DNA from 2 places in the Paraburkholderia sp. BCC1876 genome. Region 2 is predicted to be linked to the other one. Evidence: riboswitches for the same ligand, from Rfam matches in the RefSeq annotation. Region 2 holds a riboswitch; the other holds the start of a gene.
What was found. Region 2 has a riboswitch for ZMP and ZTP ahead of HWY05_RS07980 (tetrahydrofolate dehydrogenase/cyclohydrolase catalytic domain-containing protein). Riboswitches for the same ligand answer to the same signal wherever they lie in the genome.
Positions count from the first base shown of each region.

Region 1: it holds a riboswitch for ZMP and ZTP, as region 2 does, so the genes downstream of both, glyA (serine hydroxymethyltransferase) here and HWY05_RS07980 (tetrahydrofolate dehydrogenase/cyclohydrolase catalytic domain-containing protein) in region 2, are expected to answer to the same signal.

Region 1 is NZ_CADFGI010000007.1:266,459-274,050, forward strand. It holds gene HWY05_RS25030 (GspH/FimT family pseudopilin) at 1-133, opposite strand, end outside; gene nrdR (transcriptional regulator NrdR) at 337-819, opposite strand; gene glyA (serine hydroxymethyltransferase) at 826-2,073, opposite strand; ZMP/ZTP riboswitch at 2,240-2,348, opposite strand; gene ydfG (bifunctional NADP-dependent 3-hydroxy acid dehydrogenase/3-hydroxypropionate dehydrogenase YdfG) at 2,587-3,333, shown strand; gene ybgC (tol-pal system-associated acyl-CoA thioesterase) at 3,392-3,871, shown strand; gene tolQ (protein TolQ) at 4,027-4,704, shown strand; gene tolR (protein TolR) at 4,715-5,161, shown strand; gene tolA (cell envelope integrity protein TolA) at 5,158-6,183, shown strand; gene tolB (Tol-Pal system beta propeller repeat protein TolB) at 6,324-7,592, shown strand, end outside.
Region 2 is NZ_CADFGI010000002.1:345,888-353,479, reverse strand. It holds partial or broken gene HWY05_RS08000 (tlde1 domain-containing protein) at 1-38, opposite strand, end outside; gene HWY05_RS07995 (alpha/beta fold hydrolase) at 659-1,270, opposite strand; gene HWY05_RS07990 (cupin domain-containing protein) at 1,593-2,537, shown strand; gene HWY05_RS07985 (LysR family transcriptional regulator) at 2,534-3,493, opposite strand; gene HWY05_RS07980 (tetrahydrofolate dehydrogenase/cyclohydrolase catalytic domain-containing protein) at 3,785-4,636, opposite strand; ZMP/ZTP riboswitch at 4,792-4,875, opposite strand; gene HWY05_RS07975 (hypothetical protein) at 5,274-5,555, shown strand; gene HWY05_RS07970 (DUF2471 domain-containing protein) at 5,552-5,998, shown strand; gene HWY05_RS07965 (transporter suffix domain-containing protein) at 6,430-6,927, opposite strand; gene HWY05_RS07960 (DUF2955 domain-containing protein) at 6,941-7,592, opposite strand, start outside.

The DNA.
Region 1 (7,592 bases), on a different contig from region 2:
GATCCCGCACGTGCCAGGCGACGAACGACGGCGTCGTCAGCACGGCGACGACAGCAAGTAGGGCAACCACGGCCAGCGTTTCGACGAGCGTAAAGCCGCCGGATGGCGGTCGACAGACGGCGTCCTGTTTCATCTGCATCCCTGATCGTTGCAAAGAATGCAGCCAATCTAGCGGTTCGCAAACGGCTCAACAATCGGCCGAATGGCCAGGTGGCACTCAGACGCTATCGCGCGCAAAAATGCACGCGTCGAACCATAACGGAGCGGGAGCAACCAATGCGCGAATCAACGCGGAGAAAAACGGATACTCGAACGCAACACGCGGCGCGGCCGCGATCAGCGCTTGCGGGGAGGCTTGGGAGGAGAAGAGGCGCGGCGAAATTCTTCGATTACGTCTTCGAACTCAGAGACGTCTTCAAAGCGCCGGTAAACGGAGGCAAAACGAACGTAGGCAATCGTATCGAGCTCGCGCAACTCGTTCATGACGAGTTCGCCGAGGCGCTCACTACGCACCTCACGCTCGCCGCTACCGAGCAACTGATACTCGATGCGGGCGACGGCCGCGTCGATCGCGTCCGCTGCGACCGGGCGCTTGCGCAGCGCCAGTTGCATGCTCGCGACGATCTTGCGGCGATCGAATTCCGTGCGGCTACCGTCCTTCTTGACGACCGACGGCAACGCCAGCTCGACCCGCTCATACGTCGTGAAACGTTTGTCGCAGGCCGGGCAGCGGCGGCGCCGGCGAATCGTTGCGCCGTCTTCGGATACGCGCGAGTCGACAACCTGCGTATCGGCGTGACGGCAGAAGGGGCAGTGCATAACGGCTTAACGGTAGACCGGGAAACGCTGGGTCAGCTCGGCAACCTGGCCGCGCACACGTTCGATCGTGGCGGTGTCTTCCGGGTTGTCCAGCACGTCGGCGATCAGGTTACCCACCTGCTCCGCTTCCTTGACACCGAAGCCGCGCGTGGTCATGGCCGGCGAGCCGAGACGCACACCGCTCGTCACGAACGGCTTTTCCGGGTCGTTCGGGATCGCGTTCTTGTTGACGGTGATGTGAGCGGCGCCCAGCGCGGCTTCCGCAGCCTTGCCCGTGATCTTCTTGGCGCGCAGATCGACCAGCATGACGTGGCTTTCGGTACGGCCCGACACGATACGCAGACCGCGCTTGACCAGCGTTTCAGCCAGCACGCGCGCGTTTTCGACCACTTGCTGCTGGTACACCTTGAATTCCGGCGACAGCGCTTCCTTGAACGCAACAGCCTTACCGGCGATCACGTGCATCAGCGGACCACCCTGAATGCCCGGGAAAATGGCCGAGTTGATCTGCTTCTCGAACTCGGCCTTCATCAGGATCACACCGCCACGCGGGCCGCGCAGGCTCTTGTGCGTGGTGGTCGTGACGAAATCGGAGAACGGCACCGGGTTCGGGTACACGCCTGCAGCAACCAGACCGGCGTAGTGCGCCATGTCGACCATGAAGTACGCGCCGACCGACTTGGCGATCTTCGACAGACGTTCGAAATCGATACGCAGCGCGAATGCCGAAGCACCCGCCACGATCAGCTTCGGCTTGTGTTCCTGAGCGAGCTTCTCAGCGGCTTCGTAGTCGATGTCTTCCGCTTCGTTCAGGCCATAGCTGACGACGTTGAACCACTTGCCCGACATGTTGACCGGCGAACCGTGCGTCAGGTGACCACCGTGCGCGAGGCTCATGCCCATGATCGTGTCGCCCGGCTTCAGCATGGCGAAGAACACGCCCTGGTTGGCCTGCGAGCCCGAGTTCGGCTGGACGTTGGCCGCTTCGGCGCCGAACAGTTCCTTGACACGGTCGATCGCCAGTTGCTCGGCGATGTCGACGAATTCGCAGCCGCCGTAGTAGCGCTTGCCCGGATACCCTTCGGCGTATTTGTTGGTGAGCTGCGAGCCTTGCGCGGCCATCACAGCCGGGCTCGTATAGTTTTCCGACGCGATCAGTTCGATGTGCTCTTCCTGACGGCGGTTTTCCTGCTCGATGACTTTCCAGAGTTCAGGATCGACGTTGGCGATGGTGCTTTGGGCTCTATCAAACATACGGATTCCGTTGAGTGTGTTCAGGTTGACCGGATCGTGCGCCGAATCTTGCGTAGAGGGTACGCAGCGCTGCTGGCGGCTGGGCCAGCCCTGACGTGGCGGATAGAGAGACGCCGCACACGCGAGGCAGGACAGCCACCGTCAGCGCAGATCAATGCGCGCGGATCACGGCTGCCCAGGCGAACGGCAAAACGGCACCCTGCGCTTCACGGTGGGTTGTTCCACCTTGAACCCGATTGCTTGAATCGGTTCTATCGCCAGTCACGCAGGGATGAGCGCGTTAGTTTATTGGAAGAGGATCGAATAGGCAACCGGCTACCGGTCGACGCCGGGCGTGCTCGAGAGGCCAGCCCAAGGGCCTCCGGGTGCGGTGTGCAAAGGTCTGAAGAAAACGCGCTGCAAGCCCGCTGCGCGTCCCTGCCACAGCCGCTCATGCGGCTGGTTCAGCCTTGCCGCAGCGCCGCATTGGAAGTAGGCTTGGGACCTTTCTCCTTTACCGACCAGGAAACTGCAATGATCGTGTTCGTCACCGGAGCGTCCGCGGGATTCGGCGCCGCTATCGCTCGCGCCTTCGTCAAGGGCGGCCATCGTGTCGTCGCCACCGCGCGCCGGAAGGACCGCCTTCAGGCGCTCGCCGACGAACTCGGCGACGCGCTTCTGCCCTACGAACTCGACGTACGCGACCGCGCGGCCGTCGAGGCGGTGCCCGCCGGACTGCCGGCGGATTTCGCCGAAATCGACGTGCTCGTCAATAACGCCGGCCTCGCGCTCGGCACCGAGCCGGCGCAAAAAGCGAGTCTGGACGCGTGGAACACCATGATCGAAACCAACTGCACGGGCCTCGTACAGGTTACGCACGCCTTGCTGCCCGGCATGGTGGAGCGCAATCGCGGTCACGTATTTAACCTGGGCTCGGCGGCCGGTAGCTGGCCGTACGCAGGTGGCAACGTTTACGGCGCCACCAAGGCCTTTGTGCGCCAGTTCAGCCTGAACCTGCGCGCCGATCTGGCCGGCACCGCGCTGCGCGTCACCGACATCGAGCCGGGCCTGTGCGGCGGCACCGAATTCTCGAACGTGCGTTTTCGCGGCGACGACGACAAAGCCGCGAAAATGTACGAAAACGTGCAACCGCTGACGCCCGAAGATATCGCCGACTCGATCTACTGGATCGCCACCCGGCCGGCCCACGTCAACATCAACACGATCGAACTCATGCCGGTGGCCCAATCGTTCTCCGCTTTGAGCGTTTATCGCGGCTGAGCCCCGCCGGGCAAGGCGCACACTTTGAAACAGACCTCAAGGTATGCGTTCCGGTAAAATGCGCCGCATGAATGAGTCGACCAGCCAGTCCGGCGCCGAAATTGGCTGCACGTGGTCCATCCGCGTGTACTACGAAGATACCGACGCCGGCGGCATCGTGTTTTACGCGAACTACCTGAAGTTTTTTGAGCGGGCGCGCACCGAATGGCTGCGCGCGTGCGGCGTCGACCAGCGCCGGCTCGCGGATGAAACAGGCGCGATGTTTATCGTAAGCAGCACTGCGGTCGACTATCGGGCGCCGGCACGGCTCGACGATATCGTCAACGTCGTAAGCCGGATCGAACGGCTAGGCAGGGCTTCGGTCGACTTCGTGCAGGAGGCGTGGCGTGACGGCACGCTGCTTGCTACCGGTTCCATCCGGGTCGGCTGCGTCGATCGTATTGCGCTGCGGCCGGCCGCGATTCCTTCACCGGTTCTGGCCGCTTTGCGGCGCGGGCCGGGCGCGAGCAGCGGCGGCGTGTCAACGGACAACGACTGAATCCCGTTGTTACGGGGCCAGTGAACTCATATCGATCTAGCAACACAAAGCATGGTTCGGCTTGCAATCTCGCCGATGCTTCCGTTTTGCTCACGGCAAGCTTCGACTGACCTTGCAGCCGGACGCCCCCTTCCGGGACGTTAAAACGAACCTTTATGAACACTACACAAGATCTGTCGATCGTTTCACTCGTACTCAATGCGAGCCTGCTAGCGCAGGCCGTGATGGCGCTGCTGCTGTTGCTGTCGCTGTTGTCGTGGACTTTCATTTTCCGCAAGTGGTTTGCGATCCGCCGGGCGCGCGCGCAAACTGAACGCTTCGAACGCGATTTCTGGTCGGGCGGCGACCTGCAGGCGCTGTATCAAAGCGCGGCCAACAACCGCCATACGATCGGCGCGCTGGAACGCATTTTCGAGTCCGGCATGCGCGAATTCCTGAAGGGCAAGGAAAAACGCCTGAATGACTCGGGCGCGATTCTCGACGGCGCACGGCGCGCCATGCGCGCTGCGTTCCAGCGTGAAATGGACGTGCTCGAAGCCAACCTCGCGTTTCTCGCGTCGGTCGGTTCGGTCAGCCCGTATATCGGTCTGTTCGGCACGGTGTGGGGGATCATGAACGCGTTCCGCGGCCTCGCCAATGTGCAGCAGGCCACGCTGGCGAACGTCGCGCCGGGTATCGCCGAAGCGCTGACCGCCACCGCGATCGGCCTGTTCGCCGCGATTCCGGCCGTGGTGGCCTATAACCGCTACGCGCACGACATCGATCGTCTGGCGATCCGCTTCGAGACCTTCATCGAAGAGTTCTCGAACATTCTGCAGCGCCAGGCACAGTAAGGAGTCCACGATGGCAGGCTCTCGTTCCTCCAGCATGCGCGGCAGCCGTCAGCGCCGCGCCATGGCCGACATCAACGTCGTGCCGTATATCGACGTGATGCTCGTGCTGCTCGTGATCTTCATGGTGACTGCGCCGCTGGTCGCCCCGTCGATCGTCAATCTGCCCACCGTAGGCGGCGCCGCGCCGCAACAGCAAACGCCTCCCGTGATCGTGAACATCCGTGCGGACGGCAACATGAGCGTCAAGTACAAGGACGATTCCGGCGCGCAGCAGCAGGAAGACATGTCGAAGGCTGATCTGAAAGGCTTCATCGCCGATCGTGCGCAAGCGCATCCCGATCAGCCCGTCGTGATCGCCGCCGACAAGACCGTGAAGTACGAAGTCGTCATGAACGTGATGTCCGAACTGAAAGGCGAAGGCGTCAAACGTGTTGGATTGCTCGTCAAATCGCAATGATCCGCAAGAATCCCGACTACCCGCTCCAGCCACCGCGTGAACGCGGCACCTGGCGAGCCTTTGTGTTCGCGCTGGTGATGCACGCGTTGCTCGGGTTCTTCCTGTATCACGGCATTCAGTGGCAAAACAGTACGCCGGAAGGTGCGGAAGCCGAGTTGTGGACCGAAGTGCCGGATACGGCCATTCCGCGTCCCGTTCCGCCCCCGCCGCCCGTGCCGGTCGCCCCTGCCCCGCCGTTGCCGGACGAACAGGCCGACATCGCGCTGCAGGAAAAGAAACGCCAGCAGCAGGAAGCTGCTCGTCAGGCGCAACTGGCTGAGCAGTTGCGCCAGCAAAAGTTGCAGGCCCAGCAGGAAGCCGAGGCGAAACGGCAGCAGCAACTGGCCGCCGACCAGGCTGCGCAGCTTGCCGCGCAAAAGGCTGCGGCAGCGAAACAGAAGCAGCAGCAACAGCAACAGCAGCAGGCCGACAAGCTCAAGCAACAGCAACTGGCCGATCAGCAAAAGCAGCAGCAGAAAGAACAACAGCAACAGGAACAGCAGAAGCAGGCCGACGCTGAAGCGGCGCAGAAGAAGGCCGATGCGCAGAAAGCGGCCAAGGCCAAGGCTCAGGCCGACGCTGCGGCGCAAGCGAAGAAGGTGGACTCGGAACGTCGCGCGCGTCTCGCACAGATGATGCAAGGTTCGGCCGGCGGAACGGGCTCGACCGATGGGCTCGGCAAGAGCGGCACGGGTACGGGTTCGGGCGGCACGGCAACATCGCCGGGTTACGCGGACAAGGTCCGTCGTCTGGTTCTCCGGAATATCTCATGGTCCGGCGAAACGGAAGGTCTGGAAACCGTGATCACCGTGCGCTGTTCGCCGACGGGCACATTGCTTGATGCCAGCGTGTTGCACAGCAGCGGCAACTCGGCGTGGGACGACGCGGCATTGCGAGCGGTTCAGCGTTCGAACCCGATGCCTCAGGACATCGACGGCAAGACGCCAACCAGTTTCAAAATTACGTTGCGGCCGGCAGGTTGATTTCAGCAGCATGACAGTCAGTTGACAGCAGACCTGGCGCCCCGCCCAGCGTGGCGCCATTCGGGAACGAATTAGTGCTTTCCGGGTCTGTCTGCTGTCGTGAAGTCTTAGTAAAACCGTTTTTGGGGAAACCATACAGCATGAGTTTGATGACCAAGCTAGGCCTGCGGACACTTGTAGCGTCGTGCCTGATCGCCGTCGGCGGTGCCGCCAACGCACAACTCAACGTCCTCGTGACAGGCGTCGGGTCAACCCAGTTTCCGATCGCAACGGCGAATTTCGCCAATGAAGCGAACTCGCCGCAACAGGTCAGCACGATCGTGCGCCAGGATCTGCAACGCAGCGGCAAGTTCACGAACATCGACGCGGGCGCCACGCCCGTCGCCGAAACCGATTCCGTCGACCTCGGAAGCTGGAAGGCCAAGGGCGCCAACGCATTCGTGTCGGGCAGCGTGAACCGCCTGCCGAACGGCCAGTACGAAGTGCGTTTCAAACTGTACGACACGGTCAAGGGCGAAAGCCTCGGCGGCCTCGTGCTCGTGAGCCCGGAAAGCGGCTTGCGCATGAGCGCGCATAAAGTTGCCGACTACATTTACGCCAAACTGATGGGCGGCCGCGGTGTGTTCGCTACGCGTCTGTCGTACGTGATCAAGACCGGCGGCCGTTACCAGTTGCAGATTTCCGATTCGGATGGCCAGGACGCGCACATCGCGCTGTCGAGCCCCGAGCCGATCATCTCGCCGGCCTGGTCGCCTGACGGCACCAAGGTTGCTTACGTATCGTTCGAAAAGAAGAAGCCGATCGTCTACATTCACGATCTGCCTACGGGCCGCCGTGTGGTCGTCTCGGATCAGAAGGGCAACAACAGTGCGCCGGCCTGGTCGCCGGACGGCCGCACGCTGGCCGTCGCGCTCTCGCGCACCGGCAATACGCAGATTTTCGCCGTCAATGCAGACGGCAGCGGCCTGCGCCGCCTCACGCAAGGCAGCTCGATCGACACCGAACCGTGCTTCTCTCCTGACGGCCAGTCGATCTATTTCACGAGCGACCGTGGCGGCCAACCGCAAATCTACAAGATGCCGGCAGCGGGCGAAAACGCCGGCGCCGCGCAACGCGTCACGTTCACGGGCAGCTATAACACCAGCCCGCGCATCAGCCCGGACGGCAAACAGCTCGCTTATATCTCGCGCGTCGGCGGCGGGTTCAAGCTTTATATCCAGGACCTGCAAGGCAACACTGCCACAGGCCTGACGGACACGACACATGACGAATCGCCGAGCTTCGCGGCGAACGGTCAGTACATTCTTTACGCCACACAGGTGAACGGCCGTGGCGTGTTGGCCGCAGTATCGACCGACGGTCGCACTCGGCAGGTCCTGTCCGTTCAGGGTGGCAGCGTACGCGAGCCA
Region 2 (7,592 bases):
TGCTGCGAGTTAAGCGTGAAGAAGCAAACGGCGGGCATTTTGTTTTTCCGATCGATAAGCTGTTGACGTTTTTTACGCGCGACTACTGGCCTGGCAAAACGCTATCCCGGAGAACCCATGCCACCTGTAAATTCAGGTCAACGGAACCCACGTTTGGGAAGCACACTGGCCTGCTATGCTTCCCCGAAACTGAGGGAGAAACAATGACAACGCGGCCGCGGCTGGCAGCGAATACGCCGCGCTGAATCGTGGAAACCGTGATTCAGTGTGGTACTCGGGATGGTGTGCAGCGATCGAACCACACTTTGCGCGAATGAGCGACGTGCATGAGCGTGTTGGCCACTATTGTCAGGCTATGCAGCGCCAACCCGATAACGCCGCCTCAATTCAGACTGATCGGGTATCGACACTGATTGCGGGTGGAACTTCGGCGCATGATTCTCGCAATTCCGCCTACGCGGCTTTCGGCGCATCAATGCAGGCTCGACAGATGAAGCAGGTCCACTGCACGTCGACCCAATACGGCACAACCACTAACACTGATTGCCGGTGATCGGTTAGACCATACGTTCCGGGGACGGTCGCCGCATTGATTTCCGTAGCCGGCCCATCTCTGCCATTGGCCTATTTGCAAAGCGGACGCCCGGCAACTCCCGCCTCATGTCCGCAACAAGTGCGCGTCAACCATCGGCGCAAGTTGTTGTGCATGAACATTCGCCAGATCATGATTGCCACCAGAGACCACATGCAACCGCGCATCCGGCAACAATTCAAAAAGTCGCTGGCCGACTGCGACCGGACTGAACGGATCCGCATCTCCCCAGAGTAAAAGAACCGGTTGAGAAATGCCTCGCAGTTCAGGCGTTAAATCCGACTTGAAAGACACAAACCAATCCGGCAGCGATGAGTTGGCCCCAACGAATCCGTGGCGCCAATCCCGTGCACCTAATCCATTCATGTCGATCCCGCCGGACGTGACTGTCAGAACCAGATGAGTGACCCTCTCCGGCTTTTCCAATGCTGCCAGAACAGCGATGACCCCGCCCATCGATTGAGCGATTAAAGCGGTCGGCTGGTCAATGTGGGACACCACCGTTCGGACGAGGTCGTCAAAATTATTGACGTCTGGAACGGAAGGCTCCTGGCCAAATCCCGGATAGCCCAGGATGACCTTGGAGCCGCTAATAGTTAGCTGATTCGCCAACGGCCGCCAGAACTCGGTATTGCCCGAAGCGCCTGGCAGGAAGAGCAGTTTCGATGGTGTTGGCACGCGTTGTTTCTCCAATGTCCGGATTGGTGTGTAGCGGCGAGAATACGCCGATGGTCGCAAAAAACTTCCGGCAACAGTCCAACGGCCACAAATGGCGAGCCGGACTCCGTCCGCCGAATGTGCCCGAGCAAACCGTGGCCGACCACGAACAGCCAGCGGCTCTCCCGAAGCGGACCCACAGCGTGCCCTTTTGTGCAAAGGTGATTTCGATATCCGGCACTTCTGAGGCCGGCGCTCCACACCTATAGTCAGCTCAGCTTTCGGACGCCAGCCCCAACTTCAGAGGCCCGCACGAAGCATCCCCATTCAACAGGAGCTGACTATGTTGACAAGAACGTCCCCGACGCCTCCCGCCGAACTCGCTGCCGCCACTGCGGACGCGCAATACTTCGAATACACGTCGTCCGCCAATCCGATCGGCGCGAAGCTCATTTCGCGCGTGCCTTTCCGCAGCTTCCAGCCTTCGCTCTACGCGGACGGCGCGACCCGCATCGTCCCACTCGATCTTTCCGCTGATTTGGGCTGCCCCGGTCCCGCGACGGGTCCCGGGTTGAGCGCCAGTTTCCTGCGCATCAACGCGGCAGAGGCATTGACGCTCGCGCCGAATGCGACCTCCCAGGTCTGCTACGTCATCAGCGGAAGCGGCAGCGTGGCCCAGGGCGAGAGCCGCTTTCCGTTCGCGCGGGGCGATTTCTTCACGCTGCCTGGCGGCGACACTGCAGTGTTCACCGCCGACGCGACCGCCACGCTCTATTACGTGAACGACGCTCCGCTGCTCACCTATCTCGGTACAACGGGCGTCCAGCCGCGCTTTGCCCCAACGCTCTACCCCGCCGCCCAGACCCAGGCGGAATTGCGCAAGGTCTCGGAAGAAGCCAACGCGGGGCTCCGCAACCGCATCAGCGTGCTGATGGGCAACGTCAATTTCCCGCAGACGCGTACGGTCACGCATGTATTGTGGGCGATGTTCGGTATCGTGCCGCCCCACTCCGTGCAGAAGCCGCACCGCCACCAGTCCATCGCGCTCGACTTCATCGCCGGTGGCAATCCAGGCGTCTACACGCTGGTCGGCACGGAACTGGATGAGAACGGCAACATTGCCAATCCGACACGCGTCGATTGGGAAGCCGGGATGGCATTCGTTACGCCGCCGGGCTACTGGCACGCGCACTTCAATGAAACAGATGAAAGCGCCTATGTGATTCCGATCCAGGATGCCGGCTTGCAGACATGGCTGCGCACGCTCGACATCCGCTTCGCGCGTTAAGTCTGAAGCTCCAGTGCGAGTCCGTCGTCCCAGTACGGCGGCTCGCCAATCACCCCGGCGTAATAAGCCACGAACGCACGCACCTTCGACGAGACGATTTTCTTCGGTGGATAGACTGCCCAGATCGCGGGTTCGGCGCGTCCCGTGCGCGCTTCCCATTCAGGCAGCACGTGCAGCAGACGCCCTTCGCGCAGAGCCGTGGACGCGAGCCACGTCGGTAGAAGCGCAAGGCCGCAGCCGGCCACGGCGAGTTCCAGCACAGCTTCGGAGTCGTCTGCGCGCAAGCGCCCCTGCAATTGCACCGGCACTTGCGTCTGCTCTGACGACCTCTTTGCATTGGCTCTGCGCGTGAACGACCAGGTGTCGTCCGGTAACAGCGACAGACGAAGCGTATCGTGCGCGGACAGATCTTCAGGGACATTCGGCGTGCCGCTACGCTGCAAATACGCCGGGCTGCCGCACACGATACGACGATGCGGAGCAATGCGTTTCGCCATCAACGACGAATCGGACAGCGCACCGATACGGATCGCCAGATCAATGCCGACTTCGATCATATTGAGCGTTTCGTCGGTCGATACGATATCGAGGTCGATGTCGGGATAGCGCGTCATGAACGCCGGCAGGTGCGGCACGATATGCCGGCGCCCGAATGCCGGGGGCATCGTGACGCGCAGCACGCCTTGCGGTGTGAGATTCAGTGACGACGTGACCTGCCGCGCGTCATCGAGCGCCTGTAGGGCAACCATGGCGTGCTCACGAAACAGCCTACCGCCCTCCGTCAGGACGAGCCCGCGCGTCGACCGGTTAAACAGGGCAATGCCCAGATCGTTTTCTAGCGCACTCACGTAGCGTGAAATGGTCGACGTCTTGACTGCCATTTCAACGGCCGTCTTGCTGAAGCTCTGCAGTTCCGCTGCGCAAACGAAGGCCCGTACTGCGGCAAAATAATCCATGGCATTTCTGACGCGAATCGAGCGTTCCGCACGGGACTTCACGAAGTGAGGACCGGAACCCGCGCAACGCGCTGCCCGCGAAAATTCGGTGCATGCGCGCGAACTGGATAATCCGGATTTGCTTAGGCCGGTAGTGTACTTGTACCGCGCTGCTAACGTGAAGAGGCGTTGATCACAGCGTCAAAGCCATAGGAGAAGTTCGGCCAGCGCTCGTCAGGTAGTTGCCAGAGCTTGCGACGAACTTCCCTTGTCGACCCGCAGCGGCCCGTCAACGTTGTCGGCAGCGGACATTCATTGGATGGTTGACCACACACGTTCGGCGGCACCGAGGGTTTGGGCGATAAGCGTTGAAATCGTCATCGGCCCCACCCCTCCCGGAACCGGCGTCACCGCCGCGCATCGACCCATCAGACCATCGGGATGGATGTCACCTATGCCTCCGGTATGGTAACCAGCATCGATAACAATTGCTCCGTCGCTAATCCAGTCGCTACGAATGAAGTTCGGCTTTCCTACCGCGCCGACGATGAGTTGGGCACGTCGAATTTCCGCTTCAAGATTTGACGTCTTCGAATGGCATAGCGTGACCGTCGCGTTCGCATTCGATAGCATAAGCGCCATCGGTTTCCCGAGAATGGGACTGCGCCCTACGACCACGGCCCGCTTGCCAGATACATCGATCTTGTAATGAGCCAGCAAGCGCATGATTCCGGCGGGCGTTGCGGACCCGAATGCGGGTTCGCCTAACGCCATCAAGCCAAAGCCGTGGCTGGTGACGCCATCAACATCCTTGGAGAGGGATATTCTGTCGAAGCAGAGGCGTTCGTCCACATGTGCAGGCACCGGGTGCTGAAGCAGAATGCCATGCACCGCCGGGTTGGCATTGAGCCTGTTTATCGCGGAAAGCACGTCATCCGTCGTTGCGCTCGCAGGCAACTTAATCACGATCGAGTCCATACCGACTCTCCGGCATGCACTGCCCTTCATGCTGACGTAGGTCGCGGACGAAGGATCGTCTCCTACAAGGATCGTGGCCAGTATGGGTGTCTGCCCGCCATTTCTTGCCTTGAGGGCCGCAACGTGTTCGGACAATTCCCGCTCGTGCAACGCCGCTACTGCTTTACCATCGAGAAGTATGCTCATGCGCTTTCCCCTTGCGTGGCCAATCTGGAACCGGCAAGGCTCAAATACTGAACAGGGCAAAGCGCGTGTAATTGGGAGCGCGATTGATTAAGCGCAAGCCGCGTGGGCAGAGAATGGATTTGGGCAATCATCATGGGCAGTCTCAAAGAGATTAATCAAGATGCCCAGGCGAACGGCGTTCTACCGTCTACGCTTCCCGATGGTGATCCATCTATTGCTCGCCAGTCACGTAGAAGCGCTATCTTAGTCGGTTTTTTTGTGGCTACGCAAACCGGCACGCTACATACGTCTCTATGCCAGGAGCAGTTGCTTCCGGCGAGTCCGCCCAGACTTCGCCGACATTGGAAACGACTCATCGGCCCTGCTCGAGGCAGCGCTTGCACATCGCGGACGGGCTCTCCGGCATTTCCTCCATCGGTCATTCCTCACAAATAGTTCCTGACGGGAAAGTGTGCTGTCAGCGCGGCGTGCCCGACACCATGGGAAAAAGCGGCCGATGCCGGGGGTCGGCATCCGGAGAATCGCTACCCCGAGGCAGGAACAGTTTCCCCCTCTCTCTGATAGGTCCAACTTTCGACTTGCATCCCGGTCAAATACTGTATAAATTTACAGGTGTATGCCCATACAGGATCAGGCCATGACCTACCTTATACGCATCTTGAACGACGGTGATCGCGAAACGCTTGCCTGGTTGTGCAAGCATGTCGGGGACGTCCGCGTAGCGGCTGCTGCGCGAGATCTAGGCGGCAGCGGCAAGCCGTATCTGTCCGCGGTGTGCCGCTATCTCGGCGTGCGTCCACCGGCGCCGCGGCAGCACAGCCAACCCGTTGGAGATTGCACGGTCGGGGACAGTCATCTCGCCCAGATCCGCCTGTTGCTGGCGCAGCGAACTCAGGCGCCTTTGAAGCAGCGCCTTTGAAGCTGCCCGTTGACCCGAGCCCCAAGGAAGATACCTGCATGATCAACGCCACTGACCTCGATTCGGATGCCGGTCAAATCAACTCTGTCGCCCTCGAACGTGCGCTTCGAAGCGCCTCGCTAGACCTCCAGCAGATCATGGCAACGACCGCCGGTCGTCATATCGACAGCGGCCGGCGCCGTTACTCAAGTAGCGCGCAATCGCCGACCTGGCGCACGCTGCAGACGATCGATGAACTGGTCTTCGAAAATCGCGGCTTCGTGGCCAGGCACAATGAGACAGTCCGTTCGATGTTTCTACGATTCGGCGACAGTCGCCTGTCGGGCGCGGATCTGGACGAGCCCGTCGACTGGCGGCTTGATGATGACGACCTGCCCACGGTTTATCTGATCGTGCGAGCCATGGTGCAGGCCGAGACGGCGGATGCGGTGACTGCGGAGTAAGGCGTCGACGGCGGGTACGGGGGTGCTCGGCTGAATCGGCTGTTGAGGTCGAGGGTTCAGCCGGCGCACCGCCGGCCAAGCATTCCCCGCCACGCGGCGCTCACGCCGTACACCTCACCGGCAACGCCGTCGAATACTTGATCAGATCGAGCCCGTCAGAAACTCCTTTAAGATCAAATGAGTCGCCGCAAAATCCACCTGCGGGGCACCCAGGTGGCACCGCTGTTTAGACCTGGAGCCACCATCCAGCCGTCGGCAATCGGCCATTTGGCCGTGGCGCCAGGACCGTTGACAATCCAAAAGCGTCGCATTCTGATCGTGTCCCATGCTTACGCGGTAGGCGATTGACTTGCATCTTACGTTGCGTGCGGCCGATCGACGTCACGCAGCGGTCGGCCTGGCGTGACAAGCTATCTTCCTCTCCTGCCCACTTAAACCGTGCGAACGAAAAGTGCGTGAATCTTGTTCCAGAAGTCACCGCCGAGCACGAAGAAGCTGGCTACCAGCATAAGATCGCCGAGCGCCTGAACCTGCCAGATGTTCGGTCTTAGACCTGGCCAGATCGTGTCGATATAGGTTTCAAGCATTGCCGAAACGAGTGGCAGGCAGAACATCACCAGCCCGATCACGTGGCGGACAGGCCCGACAGTCCTGGTAGGCGCCAGACGTTTTGCCTGGCCCATCACGGTCGCCTTGAGCCGTTGAAAACCGGGCTTACCCATCACCGCGATACAGGTCACAAGCAGAACCTTGTTCGCGACGAAAATGGTGCCCGTCAGTGCGGCAATGGTTGTTCCGGGCGCGCCCAGAGAAGCGGCGATCGGCACGATCAGCCACAACGCGAAAGCGGACACGAAGATGCCTATCCCAAGTTTGAAACGCCATCCGCTCGCGGGCGGTACGTCGGCTTTGATGTCTAACGAAGTCATGATCCTTTCTCCTTTACGGCGACTTGAAAGCCCCAGATTGCCGCGGTATGCGGTGTGGTCGATCGAGAAGTTGCAGCACCAGGCAGGCATAAAGAGAGACGGCGATAAAAAGCCCCATGCGCACCGCGAACGCGGTATAGACGTCCTTGCCGAGGGCGCTGTCCTGCACCGACTGGCCAAGCAGAATGTTCAGGGTGACGAGGGTGTTCAGCCAGAAGCCTGGTGGGAATCGCGTTGGGCTGAGGGTGTAGAGCTTGCGCGCGAGCAGTAAGCCGAATAGCAGCATCCATAGAAAGAACATCCACAGATGCACAAACAGACTGAGCGCGCACCAGAACAGAATTGCCAGTGCGCCGCCGAGCAGGGTGGAGCCGAGCAGCTCGCGGGCAGCACCGCGAGCCGTAGTCGTGCAGCTCTGTCGGGCGAGACTGACGGCCGCCAGGATGATCGGCAGATAGCCGGCGGGATTGGTCAATGCCAACAGGAAGGTGGGCAGTACCACCAGGGCAGCGCGTAGTGCCAGCCGGCTCGTCTCGTTGTCCGCCAGGCGCGCGGCAACAGCGGGCGTTTGCGCAGGGGAGCATTCGGGAAACAGCCAATGACTTAAGGCATGCACCAGCACGGCAACGAGGAGTCCCTTGACCAGGGCGCCGATGACCAGCATG